3 regions of the Streptomyces sp. NPDC058685 genome follow, and region 1 is predicted to be linked to each of the others. Evidence: riboswitches for the same ligand, from Rfam matches in the RefSeq annotation. Region 1 holds a riboswitch; each other region holds the start of a gene.

The links. Region 1 has a riboswitch for thiamine pyrophosphate ahead of thiO (glycine oxidase ThiO). Riboswitches for the same ligand answer to the same signal wherever they lie in the genome.
Region 2: linked by a shared signal. The riboswitch ahead of thiC (phosphomethylpyrimidine synthase ThiC) and the one ahead of thiO (glycine oxidase ThiO) in region 1 are both predicted to bind thiamine pyrophosphate.
Region 3: linked by a shared signal. The riboswitch ahead of ACFWU3_RS12325 (thiamine ABC transporter substrate binding subunit) and the one ahead of thiO (glycine oxidase ThiO) in region 1 are both predicted to bind thiamine pyrophosphate.

The regions. Positions count from the first base shown of each region.
Region 1 covers NZ_JBHXSL010000025.1:55,065-65,355, forward strand. The annotation lists gene ACFWU3_RS20875 (class II 3-deoxy-7-phosphoheptulonate synthase) at 1-534, shown strand, start outside; gene ACFWU3_RS20880 ((2Fe-2S)-binding protein) at 668-913, shown strand; gene bfr (bacterioferritin) at 1,006-1,485, opposite strand; gene ACFWU3_RS20890 (sulfite oxidase-like oxidoreductase) at 1,642-2,274, shown strand; gene ACFWU3_RS20895 (deoxyribonuclease IV) at 2,358-3,209, opposite strand; gene pknB (Stk1 family PASTA domain-containing Ser/Thr kinase) at 3,216-5,156, opposite strand; gene ACFWU3_RS20905 (thiazole synthase) at 5,871-6,665, opposite strand; gene thiS (sulfur carrier protein ThiS) at 6,672-6,872, opposite strand; gene thiO (glycine oxidase ThiO) at 6,869-8,041, opposite strand; TPP riboswitch at 8,039-8,151, opposite strand; gene ACFWU3_RS20920 (hypothetical protein) at 8,234-8,575, shown strand; gene ACFWU3_RS20925 (NAD(P)/FAD-dependent oxidoreductase) at 8,617-9,846, shown strand; gene ACFWU3_RS20930 (Rv2175c family DNA-binding protein) at 9,968-10,291, shown strand, end outside.
Region 2 covers NZ_JBHXSL010000011.1:91,449-101,739, forward strand. The annotation lists gene ACFWU3_RS13160 (cytochrome ubiquinol oxidase subunit I) at 1-158, opposite strand, end outside; gene hisC (histidinol-phosphate transaminase) at 396-1,475, opposite strand; gene ACFWU3_RS13170 (LacI family DNA-binding transcriptional regulator) at 1,831-2,943, shown strand; gene ACFWU3_RS13175 (metallophosphoesterase) at 3,118-4,332, shown strand; gene ACFWU3_RS13180 (hypothetical protein) at 4,480-5,310, shown strand; gene thiC (phosphomethylpyrimidine synthase ThiC) at 5,412-7,178, opposite strand; TPP riboswitch at 7,171-7,327, opposite strand; gene ACFWU3_RS13190 (YibE/F family protein) at 7,399-8,745, shown strand; gene ACFWU3_RS13195 (SsgA family sporulation/cell division regulator) at 8,761-9,195, opposite strand; gene ACFWU3_RS13200 (IclR family transcriptional regulator) at 9,304-10,074, opposite strand; gene ACFWU3_RS13205 (DUF5326 family protein) at 10,184-10,291, opposite strand, start outside.
Region 3 covers NZ_JBHXSL010000010.1:106,310-116,600, forward strand. The annotation lists gene ACFWU3_RS12290 (M23 family metallopeptidase) at 1-182, shown strand, start outside; gene ACFWU3_RS12295 (hypothetical protein) at 176-583, shown strand; gene ACFWU3_RS12300 (SH3 domain-containing protein) at 663-1,064, opposite strand; gene ACFWU3_RS12305 (hypothetical protein) at 1,219-1,665, opposite strand; gene ACFWU3_RS12310 (SH3 domain-containing protein) at 1,904-2,317, shown strand; gene ACFWU3_RS12315 (hypothetical protein) at 2,644-3,771, shown strand; gene rlmN (23S rRNA (adenine(2503)-C(2))-methyltransferase RlmN) at 4,340-5,446, shown strand; TPP riboswitch at 5,474-5,583, shown strand; gene ACFWU3_RS12325 (thiamine ABC transporter substrate binding subunit) at 5,661-6,752, shown strand; gene ACFWU3_RS12330 (ABC transporter permease) at 6,851-8,494, shown strand; gene ACFWU3_RS12335 (ABC transporter ATP-binding protein) at 8,494-9,516, shown strand; gene ACFWU3_RS12340 (serine hydrolase domain-containing protein) at 9,799-10,291, shown strand, end outside.

The DNA.
Region 1 (10,291 bases):
CAGCTGGACGGCGCGCACGTCGAGTTCGCCTCGCGCATCCGCAACCCCATCGGTGTGAAGCTCGGCCCGACGACCACGGTCGACGACGCCCTGCAGTACATCGACAAGCTCGACCCGGAGCGCGACCCCGGCCGGCTGACCTTCGTCGTCCGCATGGGCGCCGACAAGGTCCGCGACAAGCTCCCCGAGCTGGTCGAGAAGGTCACCGCGTCCGGTGCGACGGTGGCCTGGGTGACCGACCCGATGCACGGCAACACCTTCGAGGCGGCGTCCGGCCACAAGACCCGGCGTTTCGATGACGTGCTCGACGAGGTCAAGGGCTTCTTCGAGGTCCACAAGGCCCTGGGCACGCACCCGGGCGGTATCCACGTCGAGCTCACCGGTGACGACGTCACCGAGTGCGTGGGCGGCGGCGACGAGATCTTCGTCGACGATCTGCACCAGCGCTACGAGACGGCCTGCGACCCGCGACTGAACCGCAGCCAGTCCCTGGACCTGGCGTTCCTGGTGGCGGAGATGTACCGCGACCAGTGATCTTGTGAGTACGGCTGTGGGGCGCGGATCGATGTGATCCGCGCCCCACACCGCTTTTCCAGGCTGGCCACGACGGGTAAGGTTAGGTTAGCCTCACCGAGCAATCGGAGGCAGACGACCGACCGGCCTGGAGGTGAACCGCGTGTACGTATGCTCATGCTTCGGCGTCACCGAGAAGCAGGTCAAGGAGCACGCGGACGCGGGTGCCTGCACCCCCCGTCAGATCGCCTCCGCCTCCAAGGCGGGCACCGACTGCGGCTCGTGCGTGCGGACGATCCAGTCGATCCTCGGCAGGGGCACGTGCCCGCGGCGTGAGCTGCTGGAGCAGGGCAAGCCCGCTCTCACGGCCGGCCTCGCGGAGCTGGACGAAGCCGCCTAGCCCTTCCGCCCTTCACGCTCACCTGGGGCGCGGAGACCCGACAGGGTCCTGGACCGCCGCACCCGGCGCGCGACCGCCGCCCCCGGCGTACGTCAGCTGTCGGGCTGCTCGATCAGCTGCGCGATGTAGAGGGGCTCACCGAGCTTCTCGATCAGGTCCAGCTGGGTGTCGAGATAGTCGATGTGGTGCTCCTCGTCCTCGAGGATCGACTCGAAGATGTTCGCGGACGTGACATCACCCTTGGCGCGCATGATGTCGATACCGCGCCGGAGACGGTCGATCGCCTCCACCTCGACCTGCCGGTCCGCCTGGAACATCTCGGTGACGGTCTGGCCGATGCGTACGTGGAACAGGCGTTGGTAGTTCGGAAGTCCGTCGAGGAAGAGAATCCGGTCGGTGAGCACTTCCGCGTGCTTCATCTCGTCGAACGACTCCGACCGGGTGTACTTGGCAAGCTTCGTCCAGCCGAAGTTCTCCTGCATCTTCGCGTGCAGGAAGTACTGGTTGATCGCGGTCAATTCGGCGGTCAGCTGCTCGTTGAGGAACTCGATGACCTCGGGGTCGCCCTGCATCGCAGAGGCTCCTTCCGCGCTTGGTACCGGGGCAAGTGGGCGCATCCTTCCATCGCGTCCGTCAGCCCGTCCAGTAAGTGCCTCCTTAGTAGGAGTTGCCCGAATCGGGCCAGACCTGGTCATGACCACCCCATGCGGTCTGTCACCATTGAAGACATGGGTCAGCCGGAAAGCCGGGAATACCGCGCATCAGAGGAGTCCGAGCTTCCGCCGGGTCAGCGACTGCAGCGAGGCTGGCCGGTCACCCACTACGGGCCCGTACCCAAGTTCAAGCCGGACCGCTGGGAGTTCAGGGTTTTCGGCGCCACGGCCGACGGCGACAAACACTGCTGGAACCACGAGGAGTTCTCGGCACTGCCCTTCTCGTCGGTCGTCGCCGATCTGCACTGCGTGACGAAGTTCAGCATGCTGGGGGCCGAATGGGGTGGTGTTCCCGCCCGCGAACTGGTCGCCCTCGCGCCGCCGGCCGCGAACGTCACTCACGTCATGGTCTGGGCCGAGTACGGCTACAGCGCCAATGTGCGGCTGGCCGACTTCACCTCGGAGCGCACGATCTTCGCCACCCACAAGGACGGTGAACTGCTCACCGCCGAGCACGGCTTCCCCCTGCGTCTTGTCGTGCCGCATCTCTACGCCTGGAAAGGGCCCAAGTGGGTCCGCGGCGTCGAGTACATGACCGACGACCGGCGTGGCTTCTGGGAGGAACGGGGCTATCACAACCTCGGCGATCCCTGGCGGGAGCAGCGCTACTCCTACCAGGAGGAGCCGGGGGACGGCCCCGAACTCTGAGGGCCGTCCCGTCATCCCCGGAGGGCGCACGACGACAGCCCTTGAGGTCTGTCGTCGTTCAGGGCGCAGGGCGCCCGAGACGGTCAGTCGCGGAGTGCCTTCAGCCGGGCCACGTCCGCGGCGTGGCCCTCCTTGCCGCCCGGGGTCTCGATGATCAGCGGTACGCCCTCGGTCGCCGGGTGGCGCATGAGCTCCCGGAACGGCTCCTCGCCGATGTGACCCGCGCCGATGTTCTCGTGACGGTCCTTGTGGGCGCCCGCCACATCCTTCGAGTCGTTGGCGTGGATCAGCTTGAGGCGCCCCTCGCCGACCGTCTCCACGAGCAGGTCCAGCGCCTGCACCATGCCGCCCGGTGCCGCCAGGTCGTGTCCTGCCGCGAACAGATGGCAGGTGTCCAGACAGACCCCCAGTCGGGGATGGGCGTCCAGAGCGGCGAAGTACGGCCCGAAGTCCCAGGTCCGCGAGCAGAGTGAGAACCCCTGCCCGGCCGTCGACTCCAGCAGCAGGAACGGATCGTCGTCGTGCGTCAGCTCGTCCAGCAGCGGCAGCATCCGTTCGCGCACCTGCGCAAGCGCCACCTCCCGCGGCCGCCCGCCCGTCGCCGACCCGGTGTGCACCACGACGCCCAGGGCGCCTATCTCACGGGCGCGGCGCAGCGAGTGGCGCAACGAGTCCACGGACCGCTCGACGGTCGCCTCGGTGTGGGAACCGAAGTTGATCAGATACGGAGCATGGACGTACGCCGGCATGTCCGCGGCGGCGCACTCCGAGCGGAACAGCTCGTCCTGCGCGGGATTGCCCGGCGGCGTCGCCCAGCCCCGCGGATTGGCGACGAAGACCTGGACGGTCTCCGCCCGCAGCTCCGTCGCGTATCCGAGACCGACCTTGGCGAGTCCGCCGGCCACGGGGACGTGGCCGCCGACGGGGTTGCGCATCTGTGGCTAGATTCCCTTGGTCTTGATGGTGATCGTGCTGCCCTCGGGCGCCTTGCCGTCCGCGGCCGGGGACTGGCTCTCGACGGTGTCGCCCAGGAAGGGGAAGGCCTTCTCGACGTCCACCTCGAAGCCCGCGTCCTCCAGCTCGGCGGTGGCTTCGTCGACGCTCATCCCGACGACATCGGGGACGTCGATCGAGCGCGGTCCCTTGGAGACGGTCAGCGTGATCGTGTCGCCGGAGGCCAGCTCGGCCCCCTCGGCCGCCGACTGGCGGGCGACGGTGCCCGCCTCCTCCGGGGAGTTGACCTGCGCGGGGGCGACCTTGACCGTGAAGCCGGCGTCCTCCAGCGCGCCGGTCGCGTCCTCGACGGAGTCGCCGATCACGCCCGGGACCTCGACGGGGGAGCCCTTGCTGACGACGATCGCGACCGCGGAGTCCGGGCTGCGCCGGGCACCGGCCGCCGGCTCGGTGCTGACGACACGGCCCTGGGGCACGTCCTCGCTGAACTCCTTGGTGACCACCCCGGGCGCGAGCCCGGCCTTCTTGAGCTTGCTCTCGGCCGTGGCGAGCGGGTCGCCGCCGACGTCGGGGACCCGGACGATCTTCGGCCCGCGCGAGACGACGAGCGTCACCGAGCCGTTGCCGCGGATGCGTTCGTTGGTGCCGGGGTCGCTGTTGATGACCGAGCCGCGGTCGACCGTCTCGCTGAAGTCGCGTTTGACGGTCTTCACATCGAGGCCGGCGTCCTTGAGCTCCTGCCGGGCCTCCTTCTCGGACTTGCCGATCAGGGCCGGGACGCGGGTGAACTGTCCGGAATTGATGTACCAGACGCCGGCGCCGGCGCCGAGCACCAGGAAGACGGCGACAAGGATCGCGACGACACCGCGCCGTGGCACACGGGAGCGGCCGGTGCGGTCCGGGCGGTGCTGCGGAGGAGCGGGCGGCATGGCCATCCGCGTCGTGTGGTTGACCTGCGGCTCGTCGCCGGGCGGCACACGGGGGATGACGTCCGTACGCTCATCGGGGCCGGCGTCCGCGCCGGTCGCGTACGTCGGCGGCTCCTGCTGGAGGGCCTGCGGCGGCACCAGGTCCAGCTGATCGTCGCCGAGCGCGGCACGGGCCTCACGGACCAGGGCGAGCAGGGCCACCGCGTCGTACGGGCGGATCTCGGGATTGCGGGCGGTGGCGCTCGCGACCAGCTCGTCGAGCTCGACGGCGAGGCCCGGGACGAGTGCGGAGGGCGCCGGAATGTCCTCGTTCAGATGCTGGAAGAGCACCTGGGCCGGGGTGTCGCCGGAGTGCGGCTTGCCGCCGGTCAGCATCTCGTACAGGACGACACCGCATGCGTACACATCGGCGCGGGTGTCGGCCGTGCCGTACTCGATCTGCTCCGGGGCGAGGTAGGAGACGGTGCCGAGGACGGTGCCGGTGGTGCTGGTGACGGAGCCGACCGCGCGCACCAGGCCGAAGTCGGCGACCTTGACCCGGCCGTCGTCCCCTATCAGCACGTTCTCCGGCTTCATGTCCCGGTGGACGAACCCGGCCCGGTGGGCCGCGCCGAGCGCGGCGAGCACGGGCTCCAGGATGTCCAGCGCGGCCCGCGGCTGGAGCGCGCCGCGCTCGCGCAGGACGTCGCGCAGGGTGCAGCCCGCCACGTACTCCATGGCCAGATAGACGTACGCACCTTCGGCGCCCTGGTCGAAGACCCCCACCACATTGGGGTGGGAGAGCCGGGCGACGGACTTGGCCTCGCGGATGAAGCGCTCCACGAAGGAGGCGTCCGTGGCGAGGGCCGGGTGCATCACCTTGAGGGCGAGCTCCCGGTCGAGTCTGGTGTCGACCGCCCGGTAGACCGTGGCCATACCGCCGACGGCGATACGCGCGTCGACGCGGTAGCGGCCGTCGAGCAGCTGCCCGACGAGGGGGTCCTTGAGGGTCGTGTCCACGCGGAGATTCTACGAGTCACCCCGGACACCCCTGACGTCCCGGGGCGGGACCGGAGCCGTACTGCAGCCGAGCTGTGACAGCAGACGCGCTTGTGCGGGGCCGGTCCGCCGCGACCGGCTTTCGACGGGGGACGGGCGTCGGGACGGGCGGAGGGGGACGGGTGCGGGGCGTTGTGGGGCGGTGGCGTTCGGGGGGTCGCGCCTCAATCACGGGCGCGGCCGGAAATCGTCCCTGGGCCTCGATCGTCGGGCCGGGCATGAGCTCGGCCCCTGCGTGGGGAGGGCGATATCAGACCGCCCGGCGTTCGAGGACGAAGCCTGTGCGGCATGGGGCCAGGCTGGGCGGGTGCGGCACCTTGCGGGGGCGCTGCCCCCGGACCCCCGCGCCTCAATCGCCGGCGGGGCTTGATGGTGTCCCCGTGCCTCGATCGCCGGCGGGGCCTGGTGCGGCCCCGCGCGCCTCAACCGCCGGCGGGGCTGGATGTCGTCCCCGTGCCTCGACCGTCGGCCGGGCCTGATGTCGTCCCCGTGCCTCAATCGCCGGCCGGGCTTGATGGTGTCCCCCTGCCTCGATCGCCGGCGGGGTCTGGTGCGGCCCCGCGCGCCTCAATCGCCGGCGGGGCTGGATGTCGTCCCCGTGCCTCGGATGCGGTCCCCGCCCGCCTCGCTCCCGGCGGGGCCGGATGCGGTCCCGCCGGCAGACTTTCCGTCCCGTCAGAACGCCGGGCGTTCCGGGTCCAGGTGGGCGCGGCCGTCCTGGGGTGACGATGCCTCGGCGAAGTGGCGGCGGGGGATGCGGCCCGCCCGGTGTGCCAGGCGGCCCGCCTCCACCGCGTGCCGCATCGCCTCCGCCATCAGGACCGGCTCCTGCGCGCGGGTGACCGCCGACGCCAGCATCACCGCCGTGCAGCCCAGCTCCATCGCCAGCGCCGCGTCGGACGCCGTGCCCGCGCCCGCGTCCAGGATCACCGGTACGCGCGCGTGCTCGACGATCAGCTGGAAGTTGTGCGGGTTGCGGATGCCGAGGCCGGAGCCGATGGGCGAGCCCAATGGCATGATCGCCGCGCAGCCCACGTCCTCCAGCCTCCGCGCGAGCACCGGGTCGTCATTCGTGTACGGCAGGACCGTGAACCCGTCGTCGACCAGGGTTTCCGCCGCGTCGAGCAGCTCGATGGGATCGGGCAGCAGCGTGCGCTCGTCCGCGACGACCTCGAGCTTCACCCAGTCCGTCCCGAGTGCCTCGCGCGCGAGCCGGGCGGTCAGGACGGCCTCGCCCGCGGTGAAGCAGCCGGCCGTGTTGGGCAGGACGCGGATGCCGAGCCGGTCCAGGACGGAGAGCACGGAGCCCTGGACCGTCGGGTCCAGGCGGCGCATCGCGACGGTGGTGAGTTCGGTTCCGCTCGCGATCAGGGAGCGTTCCAGGACGTCGAGGCTGGGCGCACCGCCGGTGCCCATGATCAGCCGGGAGTTGAAGGTGGTGTCACCGATGGTGAGACGGTCGTCGGCCATGGCTGATCAGCCTCCCTGGACTGCGGTGAGGACCTCGACCCGGTCGCCGTCGTCGAGCAGGGTGCCCGCCCATGCGCTGCGCGGGACCACCGCCTCGTTGACGGCGGCGGCGACGCCGGACCGGGCGGCGGTCAGCTCCGTGACCAGCGTGTCGAGTGTGGTTCCGGTGGCGAGCATCCTGGTCTCGCCGTTGACGGAGACGTTCATGCGGGCTGCTCCTGGGAGACGGCGGAGAAGCGGCGAGGTGTGAAGGCGCGGGCCTCGTCGGGGAGTGAGCCGGAGACCAGGACCACGGCCATCACATCGCCGGTGACGGGCGTCAGGAGGACCCCGTTGCGGTGGTGACCGGTGGCCAGGTGCAGACCGGGCAGCGCGGTCGGGCCGAGCAGCGGCGCGTTGTCGGGGGAGGCGGGGCGCAGCCCGGCACGGGTCTCGGTGAGCGGCAGCTCCGTGATGCCGGGCACCAGCTCATGGGCGTCGCGGAGCAGCTCGTACACACCGCCCGCGGTGACCGTGGTGTCCCAGCCCAGTTCCTCGCTGGTCGCGCCGACGACCAGCTCGCCGTTCTCGCGCGGCACCAGATAGACATCGCTGCCGCGGACCACCGCGCGGACCGTCCTGGACAGGAAGGGCGCGTACGCGGGCGGCACGGTCAGCCGCAGCACCTGGCCCTTCACCGGACGGACCGGAGGCAGCACATCCGCCGGGACCCCGTTCAGCCTGCCGCTCAGGCTGCCGCCGGCGAGCACCACCTGGTCGGCGGTGAGCTCCTCGCCGTCGGCGAGGACGACACCGGTCGCCCGGTCGCCCGTGACCGACAGCCGTTCCGCCCAGCCGTGACGGAAGACCACTCCCGCCCTCTCGCACGCCGTGACCAGCGCGGACGCGAGGCGGCGCGGGTCGACCTGGTGGTCGCCGTCCACCCGCAGACCGCCGCGGACACCGGGCGCGAGCATCGGCTCCAGGCGCCGGCACTCACGGCCGGTCAGCCACTCCGAGGCGAGTCCGGAACGCCGTTGCAGGGCGTGCAGTTCCCGCAGATGGGCGCGGTCGTCGGCGTCGAGCGCGACGGCGAGCGTCCCGCAGGCGCGGTAGCCGACGCGCTGTCCGCTCGTCTCCTCCAGCTCGGCGACGAACGCCGGATAGCGCTGTGCCGACGCGACGTTGAGCGCGAGCAGCGTCTGCTCGCCGTAGTGCAGTTCGGTGACGGCGGCGAGCATGCCCGCGGCGACCTGCGCCGCACCGCCGCCCGGCTCCGGATCGGCGATGGTGACGGCCAGTCCGCGCTGGGCCGCACGCCAGGCCGTGACCAGTCCGATGATTCCGCCCCCGACGACGAGAACGTCTGAGGCGCGCGTTTCTGGGATACGCGACATGGGCGTCCAGCCCCTCCCTTCGCCGGCATGACCCGGATCAGGTTCGTACGGTCGGAGGCCGTCCAGCCTCCCTCTCAGCCCGGTGCGTCCGGACTCCCGCGAGTGTCTTACGGTGGCCACCCTAACCCCGGGCCCGGTGTCGGGTTAAGGGAGCGACGGCTTCCCAAGGCCTGCGGTACAGGAGGTGTTTTGATGGCGGGGTCTCTCGACGGAGTCGTCCTGGTGCCGGTCGCGGACCAGGCTCCCGGCCAGGTCGGCACCCGTACCCGCGTCACGTACCACGAGCGGGACGGGCACATCTGGGCCGAGTACGCGGGCGGCGACGTGGTCCGCGGTCATCTGGTGGGCACCCGTCAGGGGGACCGGATCGACTTCCGCTACGTGCAGTTGAGGACCGACGGCCGTACCGCCTCCGGGCACTGTGTCTCGACGGTCGCCGAGCTGCCGGACGGCAGACTGCGCCTGGAGGAGAGCTGGGAGTGGGAGTCGCAGGAGGGCAGCGGGACGAGCGTCGTGGAGCAGCCACTGTCCTGACGGACTGTCAGTCGAGGTCTCCGGATGCGTAAGGTTGACGGGTGAGCGAGCAGCAGACACAGCAGGCGCGGCGCGTGGTCGTCGTCGGAGCCGGGATGGCGGGCGTGCAGACCGCCGTGGCCCTGCGCGAACAGGGCTTCACCGGCCCGGTCACCCTCATCGGCGCCGAACCCCATCAGCCCTACGACCGGCCCCCGCTGTCCAAGGCCGTCCTCCTCGGCAAGGCCGAGGACTCGGCCTTCGACGTCGATTTCGAGGCTCTCGGCATCGGGCTGCGGCTCGGCTGTGAGGTGACCGGCGTCCGGCCCAAGGAGCGCGAACTGGACACCGAGGCCGGACCCGTCCCGTACGACATCCTGGTCCTCGCCAGCGGCGCGGAACCCGTCCATCTGCCCGGGGCCGCGTCGGTGCCCGGCGTCCATCTGCTGCGCACGCTCGACGACGCCGCCCGGCTGCGTCCCGTGCTCGCCCGGCAGCACGACATCGTCGTCGTCGGCGCGGGCTGGATCGGTGCGGAGTTCGCGACGGCGGCCCGCGAGGCCGGCTGCACGGTCACCGTCGTCGAGGCCGCGGAGCGCCCGCTCGCCGGCGCGCTGCCCGCCGAGGTCGCCGCCTCGATGACGGACTGGTACGCGGAGTACGGCATCGAACTGCTCACGGGCTCCCGGGTGGAGGAGATCGAGCCCGGCACGGTGGTTCTCTCGGACGGCAGGCGGCTCGCCGCCGGGGCCGTCGTCGTCGGCATCGGGGCACGGCCCGCCACCCGATGGCTCACCGGCTCCGGCATCGCGCTCGGTCCGGACGGCGCGGTCACCGCCGACGAGTACCTGCGCACCTCGCTACCCGGTGTGTACGCCGTCGGCGACTGCGCCTCCTTCCCGTCCGCCCGCTACGGGCAGCGGCTGCTCGTGCACCACTGGGACAACGCCCTCCAGGGGCCGCGCACGGTCGCCGCGAACATCATCGCGGAGGACCTCGGCGACCCCGCCCAGATCTACGACCCCGTCCCGTACTTCTGGTCCGAGCAGTTCGGCCGGTTCGTGCAGTACGTGGGCCACCACGCGGTCGCCGACACGATGGTGTGGCGCGGGGACCCGACGGGCGCCTCCTGGTCGGTGCTGTGGCTGCGGGAGGGCGCGCTCGTCGCGCTGCTCGCGGTGGGCAGGCCGCGCGATCTGGCGCAGGGCCGCAAACTCGCCACGACGGGCACGCGGCTGGATCCGACGGCGGCCGCGGACCCCTCGGTCCCTCTGAAGGCCGCTTCGCTGTGAGCAGGCTCTCTCCCGACAGTTCCCCGCTGACCTGCATATTCTCCCCGATTCCGGGCTGATCGGGGCGTCGGTGCGCGGGGCAGCGCTACCCACTGTCGGTCCCAGATGGCAGGCTTGTCCTGTGACCGAGATTGACGCAAAGATCGATGCTCTCGTCCCCGCCTGGCTCACCCTCCCCGACATCGCGGAAATGCTCGATGTCGAGGTGACGCGCGTCCGGCAGCTGGTCAAGGAGGGCCAGCTGATCGCGGTGCGCCGAGGTGAGAACCGGGTGCTCCAGGTTCCCGCCGCCTTCATCAGCGGCGAGAAGGTCGTCAAGGGCCTCTCCGGCACCCTGACGCTCCTGCGGGACGACGGCTTCTCCGACGAAGAGATGCTGGAGTGGCTCTTCACCCCCGACCCGACCCTGCCCGGCACCCCCGCGCAGGCGCTCAGCGAGAATCGC
Region 2 (10,291 bases), on a different contig from region 1:
CTGAGGTACTTCTCCTTCTGCGTCCGGACCCAGGCGGCCTCCAGGCCCGCGGTGAGCGCGGCCAGCGAGATCGTCAGGGGGACGAAGAGGAAGTGGTAGACGGTGGTGATGCCGAACTGCCAGCGCGCCAGCGTTTCCGGCGCCAGAGCAAGCTCCACGACGTCATCTCCTTACAGCATCGGCAGGGTCGAGCGGCCGTTTGTCCTGTTAATCCCGCCGATCATGGGAGGAACGGGACTAGCTTGTGAACGCGTTCACATTCACAAGCATTATGGCGCATGCTCCACTCGAACTGTCGACCGGGGGGGTACCCCCTACGGAAGGAACCCCCATGAGCACCGGGCTCATGGGGGTTCCGCCGCTTGGAAACGGCGCAGATCAGGGGCGCTCAGGCGCTACATCTGGGCGCGGAACGCCTCTGCGGTGTGCAGGAAGATGTCGTTGGCCTCGGACTCCCCGATCGTGACCCGCACACCCTCGCCCGGGAACGGCCGCACCACGACACCGGCCTGCTCGCACGCCGCCGCGAAGTCGACCGTCCGCTCGCCGAGCCTCAGCCAGACGAAGTTCGCCTGGGTCTCGGGGACGGTCCAGCCCTGCTTGACCAGGCCCTCGTAGACCCGCAGCCGCTCGCTCACGAGGGAGCCGACCCGGCCGAGCAGCTCGTCCTCGGCCTGCAGCGAGGCGACGGCCGCGTCCTGCGCCAGCTGCGTCACACCGAAGGGCACCGCCGTCTTGCGCAGTGCCGCGGCCACCGGCTCATGGGCGACCGCGAAGCCGACCCGCAGCCCCGCCAGCCCGTAAGCCTTGGAGAAGGTCCGCAGCACCGCCACGTTGGGGCGCTCGCGGTAGATGTCGATGCCGTCGTGCACCTCGGGGTCGCGGATGAACTCGCGATACGCCTCGTCCAGCACCACCAGGACGTCCGACGGCACCCGGTCGAGGAACCGCTCCAGCTCGGCCCGGCGGACCACCGTGCCGGTCGGGTTGTTGGGGTTGCAGACGAAGATCAGCCGGGTCCGGTCGGTGACCGCGCCCGCCATCGCGTCCAGGTCGTGAACCTCACCGCTGGTCAGCGGCACCTCCACCGGCGTCGCCCCGCTGATCCGGGTGATGATCGGGTACGCCTCGAAGGACCGCCAGGCATAGATGACCTCGTCGCCGGGGCCCGAGGTGGACTGCAACAGGGACTGGGCGACACCCACCGAGCCGGTGCCGGTCGCCAGATGCGACAGGGGCACCCCGAAACGGTCCGAGAGCTCGTTCATCAGGCCGGTGCAGGCCATGTCCGGGTATCGGTTGAAGCTGTGGGCCGCGCCCGTCACGCGCTCCATCACCCCCGGGAGGGGCGGATACGGGTTCTCGTTGGACGACAGCTTGTACGCGACAGGGCCGCCGGCCGCCGCGGGCCTGCCCGGCTTGTACGTGGGGATGCCGTCCAGCTCGGCGCGCAGCTTGGGGCTCGTCTCGCTCACCGCAGGTCCTCCTCGAGGAGTCCGTTCACATCGGAACCAATACTCCTCACCTTATGAGGATTCCCCGCCGGTGCGAATGGCCGCCGGGAAAAGGGGGGAGCGCGCACTTTCCTGGCGTGCGCCTGTGGCTCACTCCGTAGCGCGCATCACCCGTAGTGGTGAGTTGAGACCTCTTCGAAACATGAGCCATTCGGCAGGCCGATGCCGCCGGACGCCCGAGACGCTGTCGCCGAACCTGTCAACTGCCTTGGTTTCCAAGGGAGTTGGTGGTTTATGATCTTGCAGAAACGTGCCTGTCAACGCAGGCATATGCGACCGGCTCAACCGCCCGCCCGAGCCCTACTATCGGCTCGCCATGACAGCAGCAGGGAAGCACCAGGTGAGCCGGACGGACACATCCCGCCGGGGCAGCCGGCAAGGCCGAGCGGGCATTCGAGACGTTGCCGCCGCAGCCGGTGTCTCCATCACGACTGTCTCCGACGCGCTCAACGGCAAGGGCCGGCTCCCGGACGCCACCCGCCGGCACGTCCGGGAGGTCGCAGACCGGCTGGGATACCGCCCCTCCGCGGCGGCACGCACGCTCCGCACCGGGAAATCGGGCCTCATCGGCCTGACCGTCACGACGTACGGGGATGAACCTTTCACCTTCACCGAGTTCGCGTACTTCGCCGAGATGGCCAGAGCCGCGACCTCCGCGGCACTCGCCCGGGGCTATGCCCTCGTGATCCTTCCGGCGACATCCCGCCACGACGTGTGGTCGAACGTCGCCCTGGACGGCACGGTGGTCATCGACCCCTCCGACCACGACCCGGTGGTCACCGAGCTCGTCCGCCAGGGCCTGCCCGTGGTCTCCGACGGCCGCCCGGCGGGCACCCTGCCGGTCACCGCCTGGGTCGACAACGACCACGAAGCCGCCGTACTCGATCTGCTCGACCACCTCGCCGACGCCGGCGCCCGCCGTATCGGGCTTCTCACCGGCACCACCACGGACACCTACACGCGCCTGTCCACGACCGCGTATCTCAACTGGTGCGAGCGGGTCGGCCAAGACCCGGTCTACGAGTCCTACCCCGCGCACGACCCGTGTGCCGGCGCGGTCGCCGCCGACCGCCTGCTCGCGCGGCCGGACCGGCCCGACGCCGTCTACGGGCTCTTCGACCCCAACGGCACCGATCTGCTCGCCGCCGCCCGGCGGTACGGACTGCGGGTCCCGGAGGATCTCCTGCTCGTCTGCTGCAGCGAGTCGACGGTGTACGCCACGACCGAGCCTCCCATCACCACTCTCTCGCTGAAGCCGCGCAGGATCGGCACGGCGGTCGTCCAGCTCCTCATCGACGCCATCGAGGGAATCGACGAGGACCGGCCGATCGAGCAGGTGATACCGACGGAACTGATCGTCCGGACGTCCTCCCAGCGACGTAATCCGCGGACGACGGTGAGCGCACCGCGTTCCCCCTCACCGGACTAGACCTTCCGAATGGGGACGAAACGACCGGCGTGCCAGGGGTGCGGACGGATTCACCACCCCTGGTGCGTCACAGAGCGCGGACCTCATTCCTATGATGGGCGCACGACACCGCGGACCACCCCGACCAGGCTGGGCCGAGAGGTGAACGGCGGCGCGACGGTGGTGGAGGGGTCGATGACTCAGGGGGCCGGTCAGGGACCCGTGGTGCGTACGGAGACATTGCGTGATTTCCGTGTCCCGCCCTATGCGCAGGTGCCCGTGCAGTCACAGTCGCCCCATGGGCAGGGGCAGCCTCCGGAGATGCCCGAGGAGGTATCTCCGGGCACACACGCGCAGCAGCCCTACGTGCCGGCCCAGGGGCAGGCGCCCATGAGCCGCGCGCACGAGGAACAGCGGCCGCCGCAGTCCGCCGCACCGTCCTCGCACCCCGGCAACGCGGTGCCCGAGGACGAGATGCCGGACGGGTACACCCCCACCGCGCGCGATCTCCCGGTGATCAGGGCAGGCGGCCCGGGCGACACCGTGCAGGTCCACGTCGATCCGGACGAAGCCAACGCGTCCGAGGACGGCCTCGGTCCGCTCTACGTCGTCGGCGACGTCCACGGCTATCTCGACGAACTCGTCGCCGCGCTCACCGCGCAGGGCCTCATCGACACCGAGGGCAACTGGTCCGCGGGCAACGCCCGTCTGTGGTTCCTCGGCGACTTCACCGACCGCGGCCCCGACGGCATCGGCGTCATCGACCTCGTCATGCGGCTGTCCGCCGAGGCCGCGGCCGCCGGCGGCTACTGCAAGGCCCTGATGGGCAACCACGAACTGCTGCTCCTCGGCGCCAAGCGGTTCGGCGACACCCCCGTCAACTCCGGTGCGGGCACCGCCACCTTCCAGGCGGCCTGGCTGCTCAACGGCGGCCAGAAGTCCGACATGGACCGGCTCCAGGACGTCCATCTCCAGTGGATGGCCCGCCTCGACGCGGTCGTGGAGGAGGACGGGCACCTTCTCCTGCACTCCGACACGACGGCGTACCTCGACTACGGCTCCACGATCGAGGACGTCAACGACACCGTCCACGCGATCATCACCCGTAATGACGCCGACGAGTGCTGGGACGTGTTCCGCAAGTTCACCAAGCGCTTCGCCTTCCGCGACGACGGCGGCCCCGAGGCCGTGCGCGAACTGCTGGGCACGTACGGGGGCACGCGCGTCGTGCACGGCCACAGCCCCATTCCGTATCTGCTCGGCGAAGTGGGCACCGAGGACGGCGAGGACGGCGCCCGTCCGGTCGTCGAAGGGCCGCATGTGTACGCCGACGGGCTCGCCATCGCCATGGACGGCGGCGTGACCATGGCCGGAAAGCTGCTTGTCGTGCAACTTCCGCTGCCCAACTGAGCAGAGCACGACAGGCGATTTACTGAAACCCCCTGTCACCCCGTGCCGTAACCGCTCTACCATCGGCTTATCCGTAGCAGGCTCTCCTCCGTTTCCGCCCAACTGCCCGGTTCGCCCGGTCAATCCGGCCCTACGGAGCATCGGGGGATGCACATGAACAGCGCTCCGCACCTGCTGACCGAGGACCGCGCCGAGTACGAGCGCATCCTCGACGACGCGCTGCGCAACGCCCATGACCGTCCGGACCTCGCTGCCGTGGGGCAGCGACTGAACACCGAACAGCTGCGCACGATGGCACTGAACGCGACGGCGCTGATCACCACCGCCGCCGCGGCCGAGTACGAGCACTACACCAAGATCCGCGAGGAGATGCGCGCCCCCAAGGCCGCCGCGTCCGTGCGCAATTCCGTGCTGGCGCCGGTCACCGGCGAGGTCGCCGCCGAGAGCGGTGCGGGTTTCGCGGCCGTCATCGCCGTGCTCGCTCCGGTGCTCGCCGGTACGGCCGCGCTGATATTCCTGCTCGTCGGCTACATCCTCAAAGCGCTCAGCCCGTCGGCCGCGTTCGCGCAGACCCTGGTCTCGGCGGGCTGGTTCTTCGGGGCTCTCACGGCGGCCGCGATCCTGGTGGCCGCCGTGGCCCTGCTGCTCACCGCACTGCGCAACGGCGCGACGCAGGTGCCCGCCGAAGAGGTGACGGGTGAACTGCCCGACGAGGTGGCACGTGCCAAGGACGCCTGGCGGCACGCCCTGCTCGAACGGGGCCTGCTGCCCTTTCTGCGGGCGGCGCTGGCGGACCCCAGCGTCGACCCGACGTCGAGCAAGCCACCGCGACCGGTGAGCCGTATCCCCAAGATCGGCTACAGCGGTCCGGACTACTCCAGCCCGAGCGAGGGCTCCACGGCGGGCCAGCGCCCGACGTTCACCAGCCCGGACTTCACCAGCCCGGACTTCGGTGGCCCCGAGCACCAGCCGGAGTGATGCCGGAGGCGCGCCCCCACGACCACGGGAGCGCGCCTCGTGCACTGTGGATGTACGACCTCGTGGATTCGAGAGGACCGCGGGTCACAGAGCCGCGGGGCTCACTCGGCGATCGGCAGATACACCCGGTTGCCGGCGGCGGCGAACTCCTTGGACTTCTCCGCCATTCCGTCCTCGATCTCCTGCTGCGAGTCGCCGTGCCGGCGCCTGATGTCCTGCGAGATCTTCATGCTGCAGAACTTCGGCCCGCACATGGAGCAGAAGTGCGCGGTCTTGGCCGGCTCGGCGGGGAGCGTCTCGTCGTGGAACTCCCGTGCCGTGTCCGGGTCGAGAGCCAGATTGAACTGGTCCTCCCACCGGAACTCGAAGCGGGCGTCCGACAGAGCGTCGTCCCACTCCTGCGCGCCCGGGTGGCCCTTGGCCAGGTCCGCGGCGTGAGCGGCGATCTTGTAGGTGATGACGCCGGTCTTCACATCGTCGCGGTTCGGCAGGCCCAGGTGTTCCTTGGGCGTGACGTAGCAGAGCATCGCCGTGCCCCACCAGGCGATCATCGCCGCTCCGATCCCGGAGGTGATGTGGTCGTACGCGGGAGCGACGTCCGTCGTGAGCGGGCCGAGCGTGTAGAACGGCGCCTCCTCGCAGATCTCCTGCTGGAGTTCGATGTTCTCCTTGATCTTGTGCATCGGCACATGACCGGGTCCTTCGATCATCGTCTGCACGTTGAAGCGCTTGGCGATGGTGTTGAGCTCTCCGAGGGTGCGCAGCTCGGCGAACTGCGCCTCGTCGTTGGCGTCCGCGATCGAGCCGGGCCGCAGCCCGTCACCGAGGGAGTACGTCACGTCGTACGCGGCGAGGATCTCGCACAGTTCCTCGAAGTTCTCGTAGAGGAACGACTCCTTGTGGTGCGCCAGGCACCAGGCGGCCATGATCGAGCCGCCGCGCGAAACGATGCCCGTCTTGCGGCGGGCGGTGAGCGGGACGTACCGCAGCAATACGCCCGCGTGGACCGTCATGTAGTCGACGCCCTGCTCGGCCTGCTCGATGACCGTGTCCTTGTAGATCTCCCAGCTCAGCTCCTCGGCCCTGCCGTCGACCTTCTCGAGCGCCTGGTAGAGCGGTACGGTGCCGATCGGCACGGGGGAATTGCGCAGCACCCATTCGCGGGTGGTGTGGATGTTGCGGCCGGTCGAGAGGTCCATGACCGTGTCCGCGCCCCACTTGGTGGCCCAGGTCATCTTCTCGACCTCTTCCTCGATGGAGGAAGTGACCGCGGAGTTGCCGATGTTGGCGTTGACCTTCACCAGGAACCGCTTGCCGATGATCATCGGCTCGATCTCCGGGTGGTTGACGTTGGCCGGCAGAACCGCGCGGCCGGCCGCGATCTCCTCGCGCACGACCTCGGCGGGCACGTTCTCGCGGATCGCGACGTACTCCATCTCCGGGGTGATCTCGCCCCGGCGCGCGTACGCGAGTTGCGTCACCGCCTGCCCGTCCCGGCCCCGGCGGGGCTGACGCGGGCGGCCGGGGAAGACCGCGTCGAGATTCCGCAGCCCGCCGCGCGGCGAGGTGTGCTTGATCCCGTCGTCCTCGGGGCGGACGGGACGGCCCGCGTACTCCTCGGTGTCGCCGCGGCCGATGATCCAGTTCTCCCGCAGTGGCGCGAGACCGCGGCGGACATCGGTCTCGACGGTGGGGTCGGTGTACGGCCCGGACGTGTCGTACAGCGTGACGTCCGCGCCATTGGTGAGGTGCACCTGGCGGACGGGCACACGGAGGTCGGGGCGCGATCCCTCGACGTATCCCTTGTGCCAGCCCGGCGTGCGCTCCGCCTGGTCGGCGGCAGGCGTGCGTGCATCCTGAACGGTCATGAGACCTACTCCCTACGCCGGCATTACCCGGTAACAGGTTCGGCGGTCGACGCAGCGGCTTCCGTCCGACGGTGTTTCACGTGAAACACCACTGGGACGAAGGTCAGCGCCCTCTCAGCCCGGTGCTCCGAGCTCCCGCGTGTGCAAAGGTGCCTCCACGCTAGCGTCATGTCTGGCGCGCTGAACAGAGGCCCCCATTCGTTCTTGCGATGATCTGTCGGTGACCTCATCGCCGCCCGACCCGCATCAGACGCCCGAGCCGCACGGCCACTCGCACTCCCATGGCCCCGCCGCACCCGTCTCCCGGCACCTCCGCAAGGTCATCGCGGCCGTGCTGATCCCCTTCGCCACCGCGGTGGTGGTCGGGCTTCTGGTGCTCTGGCCGGGTGGCACGCCCGGCCACGAGCGCACCGGAGTGGGCTTCGACCGTCAGACCGAGTCGGGCAGGGTGGTGTCGGTCCAGAAGGTCGACTGCAAGGACGTGAACGCCGGACAGGTCCCGCCGACCGCGGACCCCACCACACCCGAGGGGCGTGAGGCGGCCAACTCCCAGCAGGGCGACTGCGGGAAAGCGACGGTCGAGGTCACCTCCGGCAAGAACAAGGGCCGCACCTTCGTCGAGATCGTCCAGCCGGACGCTCCTCGGCAGTTGAAGAAGGGCCAGGGCGTGGTGGTCGCGTACGCCCCCGACGCCCCGCGCGATCTCCAGTACTCGGTGACCGACGTGGACCGGGGATTCCCGATGGCGGTACTGGCCGGGATCTTCGCCCTGGTGGTGGTACTGGTCGGCCGCATGCGCGGGGTGATGGCGCTGCTGGCGCTCGTCGTCTCGTTCGCGGTCCTGACGGTGTTCATCCTTCCCGCGATCCTCCAGGGCTCCAATCCACTGATCGTCGCCGTGGTCGGCGCGAGCGCCATCATGCTGATCGCGCTCTACATGTGCCACGGACTGACAGCACGCACCTCGGTCGCGGTCCTGGGCACGCTGATCTCTCTGCTGCTCATCGGGCTGCTCGGTTCGCTGTTCATCGGCTGGGCGAGCCTGAGCGGCAACACGGACGACAACACCGGTCTGATCCACGGCCTGTACCCGAACATCGATATGAGCGGACTCCTGCTGGCCGGTGTCATCATCGGCTCGCTCGGCGTCCTCGACGATGTGACGGTGACCCAGACGTCCGCCGTGTGGGAACTGCACCAGGCCGACCCGGACATGGGCGCGAAGGGTTTGTACCGGGCGGGTATCCGCATCGGACGGGATCACATCGCATCCGTCGTCAACACCCTCGTCCTGGCCTACGCGGGTGCGGCGCTGCCGCTGCTCCTGCTCTTCTCGATCGCGCAGAGCAGCGTCGGAACCGTCGCCAACAGCGAGCTGGTGGCGGAGGAGATCGTACGGACCCTCATCGGATCGATCGGTCTGGTCGCGTCGGTACCGGTGACGACGATTCTTGCGGCGCTGGTGGTCTCGGCAGACCGGTCGGGTCTGCCCGCAGGGCAGAGCGAAGCCCCCGCCCGCAGCGCGGCGCCGGGGCGGGGCGGCAAGGGACGCCGTCGCAAGAAGTGAGGCGGCCGGGGCTGCTCAGCCGGCGTTCTCCTCGGCGAGGATGCCGTCGAGCGCCTTCTCCAGGCATTCCCTGAAGTCGCCGTACTGGTGCTCCTGCCCCAGCGGTACGAGCTTGTCGGTGCGGTCCAGGAAGGCGACGACAGGCGCCGCCCCGACCTGGAACTGTGCACGGTCGCTGCCCACTTGGAGCCGGATGGCGAGGTCGCAGAGTCCCGCCGCGCCGGTGGGCGCGATGTGCACATCGCCGTCCCCGCTCGGCCCGCTGATCCCGTCGAGCAGCAGCTCGCGTCCGAAGGCCCAGGTCACAGGTGCGTCGCCCGGCAGATGGAAGGTCATCCGCACGGCATACGGATCGTCTGTCTCGTAGCGGAGCCCCACCGGGATCCGGAACGAGAGCTCCTCCGAGACGAGAAAGATCATCAGGACCTCGGCCTGGACCGACTCGCGCATCATGTACTCCGCAGTGAATGAGGCCTGCTGAAAACGGCCGGAACGATCCCCTTGGCCTTCTTGCCACAATCGTGGTGTAAGCGCCAGAGGTCCACAAGGAGTGATTTTTCAGATACTGATAGAGAACGCGAGCGCGCCGAGCAGACCGCCAATTCCCTTGCGCAGTTGCTCAATAGCCGGAAGCAGTCGCTCTTCCTGGTGCAGGGGAAGAGAAATGGCCATCGTGGCCGCGCCGGAACCGGCCGTGACCGGGATGGCGGCGCAGACCGTCCCGAGCGCGTACTCCTGCCGTTCCACGACCGGTTGCATCCGGCCCGTGGTGGCGAGCCGGTCCAGCAGCGTGCGACGGTCGGACACGGAGTAGGGAGTCACCGGCTGGACCGGATGCCGGTCCAGATGGTCGCGTCGGGCGTTCTCGTCCAGCTGGCTGAGCAGACACTGCCCGATCGCGTGCGCATGGCCGGTCTCACGGAAGTCCGCCCACTCCGCGACGGCGGGTGCGTAGGGAGTGTCGGAGACCGCGACGAGCTCGATCTCGCCCTCGCGGTAGAGCGCGAAGTAGACCGGGACGCCGATCGCGTCCCGCCAGTGCTGGAGTGCGTCCTCGAGCCTGCTGCGACGATTCTGCACTGACTCACCGAGGGCGAGCCGGCCGACGGCGCCGCCGAGGACGAACACCCCTTTCTCGCGCCGGAGATAGTCCTCGTGCGTCAGCGTCCGCAGCAGGTGGTACGCAGTCGGCAGGGGAATGGCGGCCTCTCGCGCGAGGACCTTGGCGGGCGCGCCCTCATGATGGGACGCGGCGGCTTCCAGCAGCCTCAACGCCCGCTGCACCGAACCGATGAGCGTAGGGGTCGTGGCGTTCGTCGCCGTGGCCAAAGGTCACCCCCGGGCTGGATGGGCTGCCACAGTAATGGCCGCCCCGCCGGTGAAACCCGGGGTTCGGCGGGCGTTCCCCCGCCCGGGTTAACGCCCTGACCCGCAGCGGCTACCAGTCGCTCCGAGAACTCGACGATGTCATGAACTTCCGTACGACAAAGATGAGTCCCGCGACGAGCGCGACGAAGACCAGGAGCTTGAAGAGCAGCCCGATCAC
Region 3 (10,291 bases), on a different contig from region 1:
TCGTGCGCACCCTGACCGGGCCGACCCCCGTCAACGTCACCTGCCAGAAGCGCGGAGACATGGTCACCGCCGAGGGCTACAGCAACGACGCGTGGGCCTACATCCCGGCGCTCGGCGGCTTCATCACCAACATCTACATCGACCACAAGGACGCCTGGCTGCCGGGAGTCCCCACGTGCTGACCGGCACCAGCGCCGGTTCGAGGGGCATCGCGGCGGCAGCTCTCGCCGCCGTGATGCTCCTCGCTCCCGGTTTCACCGCACCCGCGCAGGCCGCCGACTCCGCGCCCTGCACCCCCTACCCCGGCTACCCGGGCACCTACAAGTGCCCGATGTGGGGGACCGACATCAATCTGCGATCGGCCCCCGACCCCAACGCCCCGGTGAGCGCGAAGTCCCCCGATGACGGGTTCATCCGCGCCGTCTGCCAGGTCAAGGGCGGACGTGCCACCTACGGCGGCTACTGGCACACCTGGTGGATCAAGACGCCGGCCATGGGCATGGCGCCGTCGTCGTACATGAGCGAGATCTTCCTCGTCGGCGGTGGCGACGACGAGCGTGACTCAGGTCTGCCGATCTGCTGAACACCCTCTGCGTGTAACGCACTTCGCCCCCGGAACCGTTGGACACGGTGCCGGGGGCGACGTGCGTGGCGGGGTGAGGTCAGGAGGGGCAGACCTCGAGGCCGGGGGCGGGATCCGCGCCGACGTTGACGTTGCCGCCCCAGGCCCACACGAAGTAGTAGGTATGCCCGGGGAAGTGGACAGTGACCTGGTACCAGACGTCCGTGGTGTATCCGCCGGCCGTGACGCGCTCACCGCGGGCGTAGCACTTCGCCTGTCCCGGGGCCCCCTCCGGCCCGCTGGTGTTGAGGATTCTGTACGACGTACCGGGCCCGGTCCTGATGTTGCTGTTCGGCTGCAGGATCGGGGACGCCTGGACCGTGGCGGGAGCCGCCTGGGAGACGCCGGGGGCCGCCTGGGAGGTACCGGCCCCGCCGAACAGGGTGAGGGCGGTACCCACCGCGAGACCGGCGGCGGTGAGACGGGCGCTGCGCAGGAACATGGTGGACTCCTTGATATGCGTGTGGGGCTCTGCCTGTGAGACCGGAAGCGGCGCTACGCCATATGACGGACCCGGGCAAGAAGTTGCCCCCGGTACCGCCGTGAACGGCGGTACCGGGGGCACGTGTTGCTCACCGCACGGAGGCGGGCGCAGATCAGATGTACTCGCAGTCGATGGTCGGGTCGCTCGGCGAGTCCACCGGAGCACCGGGCACCGGGCCGTTGTTGCTGCCTCCGCTGACGTACACGGCGGAGATCCAGCCAAGGGTCCTGCCGGGAGTGATGACCTGCACCCAGTAGGTGTTGGTGTAGGGCCCGTCGGTCACCCGGCCCTTCTCGCCGTTGTCGACCTGGCAGTACGCCTTGACCCGCACATTGGTGAGCCGTTCCGTCGTGGCGAGGTCGCACGACGTGCTCTGGCAGCTGCGCACCCGCACGTCGCTGCCCCACACGTGGACCGACCCCGACGGCGGGTGGGCCGCGGCGGGCTGAGCCCCCAGCAGAAACGCCGTCGGGATGACCGCGGCCACTCCCGCCGCGCGCAGCCCACGGCGGGCGATGGTGCTGCCGCGCCGGTCCGAGCTCTTGCGTGACCACATCATGGTGAACCCCTCGTCAGGTCAGAACCGGGCTCGTCGCTCGCGGCCCGGTGGCATCCGCTTCCGCCTCACAGACGGGACCCGGTGCCTCGGCGTATGACCGTCCCGGGAGCAAATGTTTCTTCGCCCCGTCCTCATACGGCGCGGCGCGCGCACCCGTCCCCCCGGTGGTGCGGGCAACGCACCTGAGCGACCACGAGCCCGGGACGGGCACGCGTCCGAACGGTCCGAAGGGGACGACATGTTGAACAAGTCAGCGAGGCGCGGCGCCCGACTGGGCGGCGCGGCGGCACTGTTGTGCGCGCTCGCCGTGACCGTGGGCGCCGCGCCCGCCCAGGCGACTGCCGAACAGCGGGCCGCGGGCCCGGTCTTCACCACCTGGGCGACGGATGTGAACGTCCGCAAGGACTCAGCCCCGGGCTTCCGCTGCCCCGAGTTCCCCTCGCCCGGCAACTGCCCGCGGGTGATCGGCCAGGCGCAGCCGGGCGATCAGCTCGAAGTGACGTGCCAGACGCGGGGCGAGACGGTCGGCACCAACCCGAACTGGGTGTTCGTGGAGAACCGGACCCGGGGCTTCGACGGGTGGATGGCGAGCTACTGGATCTCGCACCCGGACAACTGGCTGCCCGGCGTCCCGCAGTGCTACGGGCCGTGACGCGTCGGTACGACGCGGGCCGGCCCCGCCGCTCGGCCGGCGCTGCCCGTGATCTCACGCGGGGCCCCGCCCACGACCCTCCGAGCGACCCCGCCCGCGGACCCGCTCCCGACCTCGCCCACACCCCTCTCCCCGATCCCGCACTCATGCCGGCATCGGCTTCACCTCTCGGAGGTACCACCACCATGGCCCGTCATCCCGGATCCGGACTCGTCCGCGCTCTGCCACGCCGCTCACGCCGTACCGGGGACACGAGAGCCCCGGGATCCCGGACGGCCCGCCGCGCCACCTGGGCCGGGCTGCTGTCGGTGGGCCTGGCGGCGCTGATGTCCACCACCTCGGCGGCGTCCGCCGCGCCGCCCGAGAAGCCGGCGCCCCGCGCGGCCCAGGTCGACGTGCCCGCGGGGGTCACGGCCGGCGTCGCGGTCTTCGACCGGCAGACGGGCACCTTCACCGAGCAGGTGAACAGCGCCGCCCAGTTCCGGTCGGCGTCCGTGGTGAAGCTGCTCATCGCGCTCGACCTGCTGTGGAACCGCCAGCCCGGTGATCTCTCGGCGACCGACCGGGCCCGTGTGGACGCGATGCTGCGGAGCAGCGACGACAACGCGGCCAGCACGTTCTGGGCGAACAACGGCGGCGGCGCGATCATCGACCGCATGGTGCCGCGCCTCGGCCTCACCGACACCGCCCGGCCCCCGGCGAGCCACCCCGGCTTCTGGGGCTACACGGCCCTGTCCGCCCGCGACACCGTGAAGATCTACCGCTATCTGCTGGACTCCGCCCCGGCGTCCGTACGCGACTACATGATGGGCAACCTGCGCCAGTCGACGCGCTGCGCCACCGACGGCTACGACCAGCACTTCGGCATCGCCGGAGCGTTCAACCGGCCCTGGGCCGTGAAGCAGGGCTGGTCGGGCTTCAGCTCGGGCGGCTGCACGGCTCCCGCGGGGGCGGCCGCGAAGGCACCGGCCGGCTCCGGCAAGCAGACGGCCGCGGCCGCGACCGCCGTCCGGTCGGCCGCGGGGATCAACGCCGTGGACCTGTCCCGCCCGGCGCTGCACACGACGGGCGTCGTCGGCTCCGGTGACCGTTCCATCGTGGCCGCGTACACCCTGCACCCGAGCGGCACCGCGTACGGCAAGGCCTACACGGACCTGGGCCGGCTGACCCGGTCACTGAACGTGCCCGGCGCCTCCCGCCCGGCGGGCACCTGGATCGGCACCTGGGGCAGCGGAGTCCGCCTCCGTACCCAGGCGACCACCACGGCGTCGCCGCTCACCACGCTCCCGGCCGGGGTGGAAGTCCTTGTCGGCTGCCAGAAGCGCGGCCAGCAGGTCAGCGTGCCGCCCTACCTGAACGACTGGTGGGCGTACCTGCCGCAGTACGGCGGCTACATGACCAACATCTACCTGAGCTCACCGGACAACCAGGTCCCGGGAGTGCCTGTCTGCTGAGCGGACGGTCGGCTCACCGGAGAGAAGGCCAGGTCGTACGGGGGTGCGATCTGGCCTTCTCGCCTGTCCGCGGGGCTCGCGTGCCTGCCGGGCCCGGGCACCACCCCCGGCGCCCCGCCCGCCCGCTTCGGCACAGGCGAGCGGTGACGTACGCCGTAGCGGTGCCGTTCGTCCCGATCCACGCGGGAGCAGCAGCCCGACCTCGTCGTCGTGCCGAAGGGTCGTGCCGTGACGCCCGACATCCGGGCGACCTCCGCGATCGGCCAGGCCATCGCCCGCCTCCCTCGCCGGACTCATCGGGCCGGTCCTTCCGGCCCTGCTCAGGACGGTAGAGGCTGCCGCTGCGGCAGCTTCAAGCCCGGCATCCGGGCTTCCCTCCCGGGCGGTCGCGACTGCTCGATCGCCACCCTGCACGGGGGCACGCCCGGCCGTGTCGGCGCCTGTGGACCGGGAGCCGGGCCGTCCGTGGGCCGTCTGGGCACCGACAACACCGGCCTGGAGGGGCCCGTCCTCCTCCGCGGGCGACCGGACCGGGCCACTGCAACCCGTCTGCGACACTGGTACCACCATGCCCAAGCCCGGAGAACTCACTTTCGTCGCGCCCCGCGGAGCCAAGAAGCCCCCGCGGCACCTTGCCGACCTCACGCCCGCCGAGCGCAAGGACGCCGTCGCCGCGATCGGCGAGAAGCCCTTCCGCGCCAAGCAGCTCTCGCAGCACTACTTCGCGCGGTTCGCCCATGAACCCGCCCAGTGGACCGACATCCCGGCCGCCTCGCGCGAGAAGCTCGCCTCCGAGCTGCTGCCCGATCTGATGTCCGTCGTGCGGCACATTTCCTGTGACGACGACACCACGCGCAAGACGCTGTGGCGCCTGCACGACGGGACGCTCGTCGAGTCCGTGCTGATGCGCTACCCGGACCGCGTCACCATGTGCATCTCGTCGCAGGCCGGCTGCGGTATGAACTGTCCCTTCTGTGCCACCGGGCAGGCCGGGCTCGACCGCAATCTGTCGACCGCCGAGATCGTCCACCAGATCGTCGACGGCATGCGTGCCCTGCGCGACGGCGAGGTGCCGGGGGGTCCCGCGCGGCTGTCGAACATCGTCTTCATGGGGATGGGCGAGCCCCTCGCGAACTACAAGCGTGTCGTCGGCGCCGTACGGCGGCTCACCGACCCCGAGCCGGACGGGCTCGGGCTGTCGCAGCGCGGGATCACCGTGTCGACCGTCGGTCTGGTGCCCGCGATGCTGCGCTTCGCCGACGAGGGCTTCAAGTGCCGTCTCGCCGTCTCGCTGCACGCCCCGGACGACGAGCTGCGTGACACCCTCGTCCCGGTCAACACGCGCTGGAAGGTGCGTGAGGTGCTGGACGCCGCCTGGGAGTACGCCGAGAAGTCGGGCCGTCGCATCTCCATCGAGTACGCACTGATCCGCGACATCAACGACCAGGCGTGGCGCGGTGATCTGCTCGGCCGGCTGCTCAAGGGCAAGCGGGTCCATGTGAACCTGATCCCGCTCAACCCGACGCCCGGGTCCAAGTGGACGGCCTCCCGTCCCGAGGACGAGAAGGCGTTCGTCGACGCGATCGCCGCCCATGGTGTTCCGGTGACCGTCCGTGACACCCGTGGTCAGGAGATCGACGGAGCCTGTGGACAGCTCGCGGCCTCCGAGCGGTGACCTTGTAGGCTGGGCTCGGACATTTTCATATTCCGACAGGGGAGCGCCACAGCGCTGAGAGTGCGGCACCGTCAGGCCGCAGACCCTCTGAACCTTGCCCAGGTCATTCTGGGTAGGAAGTTCGGTCGCTACTCAAGCTGTTGCGCCCTGCCCGGATCTCCTCGGAGACCGGGCAGGGCCGCGTCTCTTCCTGGTCACCCCCAGGAGGAATTCAGTGAGCACCACCAGGAAGATCACGGTCACCGCGCTGGCCGCGGCGATAGGCGTGAGCACCCTCGCGGCCTGCGGCGGAGAGTCCGACGACTCCTCGACCGGCGCCACGAAGTCCAAGACCGTGACCCTCGTCAGCCACGACTCCTTCGCCGCGTCCGACGCCGTGCTGAAGGAGTTCACCCGGCAGACCGGCTACACGGTCAAGGTGCTCAAGAGCGGTGACGCCGGCGCCGCGCTCAACAAGGAGATCCTGACCAAGGGCTCCCCGCAGGGCGACGTCTTCTTCGGCGTCGACAACACCCTGCTCTCCCGTGCGCTCGACAACGGTCTCTTCACGCCGTACGAGGCCAAGGGCCTCGGCCAGGTGCGGGACGAGATGCAGCTCGACAAGGACAAGCACCGGGTCACGCCGGTCGACACCGGCGACATCTGCGTCAACTACGACAAGAAGTACTTCGCGGACAAGAAGCTGGCGCCGCCGCAGTCGTTCGACGACCTGATCAAGCCCGCGTACAGGAACCTGCTCGTGACCGAGAACGCGGCGACGTCCTCGCCCGGCCTGGGCTTCCTGCTCGGCAGCGTCGGGAAGTACGGGGACGCCGGCTGGCAGGACTACTGGAAGAAGCTCAAGGCCAACGGCGTGAAGGTTGTCGACGGCTGGGAGCAGGCGTACAACGAGGAGTTCTCCGGCTCGGCCGGCGGCAAGAAGGCCAAGGCGGACCGGCCCCTCGTCGTCTCGTACGCCTCCAGCCCGCCGGTCGAGGTGCTGTTCGCGAAGCCGCAGCCGAAGGAGGCGCCCACGGGTGTCGCCACGGGTACCTGCTTCCGTCAGATCGAGTTCGCCGGACTGCTCGACGGCGCGAAGAACGAGGAGGGCGGCAAGGCGCTGCTGGACTTCCTGGTCTCCCGGCAGTTCCAGGAGGACATGCCGCTGAACATGTTCGTCAACCCGGTGGTCGAGGGGGCGAAGCTGCCCGAGCTGTTCACCACGTTCGGCGCGGTCGTCGACAAGCCGGAGACCGTCGCCCCCGACAAGATCGCCGAGAACCGTGAGCAGTGGGTTCAGTCGTGGTCCTCGCTCGTAGTGAAGTAACGAAGCCCGACCGCGGGACAGGCGACCGCGGCGCAGGCGACCGCGGGCCGCGGGCCCGCGGGACGGTGCTGCGCGGGAGCGCGACGCGGCTCGGCCTGATGGCCGTGCCCGTCGCGTTCTTCGCGCTCTTCTTCGCCTACCCCGTCGTCGCCATCGTCGGACGCGGCCTGGAGATCGACGGCGTCTGGCAGTTCGGACGGATCGGTGAGGTGCTCGGCCGCGCCGACATGCAGCGCGTGCTCTGGTTCACCACCTGGCAGGCGCTGGCGTCGACCGCGCTCACGCTGCTGATCGCGCTGCCCGGCGCGTATGTCTTCGCGCGGTTCGACTTCCCCGGCAAGGGGGCGCTGCGAGCGGCGGTCACGGTGCCGTTCGTGCTGCCGACCGTCGTCGTCGGCACCGCGTTCCTGGCGCTGCTCGGCCGTGGCGGGCTGCTGGACGAAATGTGGGGCATCCGGCTGGACACCACCGTGTGGGCCATCCTCCTCGCGCACGTCTTCTTCAACTACGCCGTCGTCGTGCGCACGGTGGGCGGACTGTGGGCGCAGCTCGACCCGCGGCAGGAGGAGGCCGCGCGGGTGCTCGGCGCGGGGCGCTTCGCCGCCTGGCGGCGCGTCACGCTGCCCGCGCTCGGACCCGCCCTGGCGGCAGCGGCCCTGATGGTCTTCCTCTTCACCTTCACCTCCTTCGGCGTCGTCCAGATCCTCGGCGGACCGTCGTACTCCACCCTGGAGGTGGAGATCTACCGGCAGACCGCACAGCTGCTGGACCTGCCGACGGCGGCCGTGCTGACCCTCGTCCAGTTCGCCGCGGTCGGCATCGTGCTCGCCGTGCACGCGTGGACGGTCCGGCGCCGGGAGGCCGCGCTGCGACTCGTGGACCCGGCGCGGACCGCGCGCCGCCCGAGTGGCGCGGGCCAGTGGGCCCTGCTCGGCGGGGTGCTGGCCACCATCGTGCTGCTTCTGCTGGTCCCGCTCGGCGTCCTCGTCGAGCGCTCCCTCGACGGGCCCGGAGGCTACGGCTTCGACTACTACCGGGCGCTCGGCTCCCTCGACGCGTCCGGAGGCACCTTCCTCGTGCCGCCCCTCGAGGCCGTGTGGAACTCCCTGGAGTACGCGCTCGTCGCGACCGGCATCGCCGTGACCGTCGGCGGCCTCGCCGCGGCCGCGCTCACCCGACGGGCGGGCCGGCTGGTCCGTGGCTTCGACGCCCTGCTGATGCTGCCCCTCGGGGTCTCGGCCGTGACCGTCGGCTTCGGCTTCCTGATCACGCTCGACGAACCGCCGCTGGACCTGCGGGCGTCGTGGATCCTGGTGCCGCTCGCGCAGGCCCTGGTCGGCGTCCCCTTCGTCGTACGGATCATGCTGCCCGTCCTGCGGGCCGTGGACGGACGGCTGCGCGAGGCCGCGGCCGTGCTCGGCGCGTCCCCGCTGCGGGTGTGGCGCGAGGTCGATCTGCCGCTGGTGCGCCGGGCGTTGCTGATCGCCGCGGGCTTCGCTTTCGCCGTGTCCCTCGGCGAGTTCGGCGCGACCGTCTTCATCGCACGGCCGGACAACCCGACGCTGCCGGTGGCCGTGGCCCGGCTCCTCGGGCGGCCGGGCGAGCTCAACTACGGTCAGGCGATGGCCCTGAGCACGATTTTGATGGTGGTGTGCGCGTCCGCGCTGCTGCTGCTGGAGAGGCTGCGCCCCCGGACGTCGTCCCGGGGCGCGCCCATCGACCGATCCGCCGGGGAGTTCTGATGGCCTTGCTGCGACTCGAGGACGTGACCGTACGGTTCGGGACCCATACGGCGCTCGACGCCGTGGACCTGGAGGTCACCGAGCACGAGATCGTGTGCGTGCTCGGCCCCAGCGGCAGCGGCAAGTCCACGCTGCTGCGGATTGTCGCCGGGCTGCAGAGCGCGGACTCGGGGCGGGTGCTGCTCTCCGGCGCCGACCAGGCGGGAGTCCCGGTGCACCGGCGCGGGGTCGGCCTGATGTTCCAGGACCACCAGCTCTTCCCGCAGCGCGACGTCGGAGGCAACGTCACCTTCGGGCTGCGGATGCACGGTGTCGCGCGCGCCGAACAGGAGCGCCGCGTCGCGGAGTTGCTGGAGATGGTCGGGCTGCCCGGTGCGCAGCGCCGCGCCATCGCGTCGCTCTCGGGCGGTGAGCAGCAGCGGGTCGCGCTCGCCCGCGCGCTCGCGCCCGAACCGCGGCTGCTGATGCTCGACGAGCCGCTCGGTCAGCTGGACCGCGGTCTGCGCGAGCGTCTGGTCATCGAACTCCGCGGGCTGTTCGGCCGGTTGGGCACCACCGTGCTCGCGGTCACCCACGACCAGGGCGAGGCCTTCGCGCTCGCCGACCGGGTCGTGGTCATGCGTGAGGGCCGGATCGCGCAGGCGGGGACGCCGCTGGAGGTCTGGCAGAAGCCGGCCGACGCGTTCGTGGCCCGCTTCCTCGGCTTCGACAACGTGGTGTCCGCGACGGTCAGCGGTACCGCCGCGGACACACCGTGGGGGAAGGTCCCGGTCCCGGACGGTTCGCGACAGGGCGAGGCCCGGTTGCTGGTACGGCCCACGGGCGTACGCCTCACGGGCGCCGGCGACGGGATGCGGTGCACGGTCGCGAGCCGTTCCTTCCGCGGAAACCATGTGGCCGTGCGGCTTCGGCCGGCCGACGGCCCGCCGCTGGAGGCCGAGTGCGCACCGGCCGACGCACCGCACGAGGGTGCCGAGGTGGGTGTGGTCTTCGCCGCCGACGACGTGGTGGTGCTGGGCTGACCCGCCGCCGACGGCGCCCGCAGCAGGACGGCGAGCCATGGCGACGCGGCGTGATCGACCCGGCCCTCCTTCGTGATCGCCTCCCAGCGCTCGACCTCTCAGATGTGTCGATAACGCCTAAAATGACCATGTAGCCTCCCGGGCACGGGGTCTGGGACCGCCGAGCACAAGGGGTGTGAAGCCGGTATGAGGACCACCCGGGCCGACTCCGACGCCCCGACCCCTGCGCGCCCCTCGAGAACCGTTTCGGGGGCGTCGCGTACTGTCCGGCGCACTGCTCTGGTGGGCGCGTGCGCGGCCGTCCTGGTCGCGGGCGGTGTCCTGCCCTCGGGGACGGGTTTCGCGGCCGTCGCCGCCGCGTCGGCGACCGCCGCGTCGAGTTCTCACGACCCCACTCCGTCGGCGCTGAAGACCATCGATCCGGCCGCGCTCCAGTCCGCCGTGGAGGGCGCGGCGAAGAAACTCATGATTCCCGGCTCCGTGGTCCTGCTCCGCACCCCGCAGGGAACGTTCAGCGCGACCACCGGCACCACCGAACTGGGAAAGTCCGCCGAGCCCACGACGAAGGACCACTTCCGGATCGCCTCCAACACCAAGACCCTGACCTCGGCGCTGATCAACCTGCTTGCCCAGGACGGCAGACTCCGGATGACCGACCCGGTGTCCGACTACGTTGCGGGAGTGCCCAACGGCGGGAACATCACCATCGCCGAGCTGCTGAAGATGCGCAGCGGCCTCTACAACTACACGAACGCTCCCGAACTCGCGGCGTCCC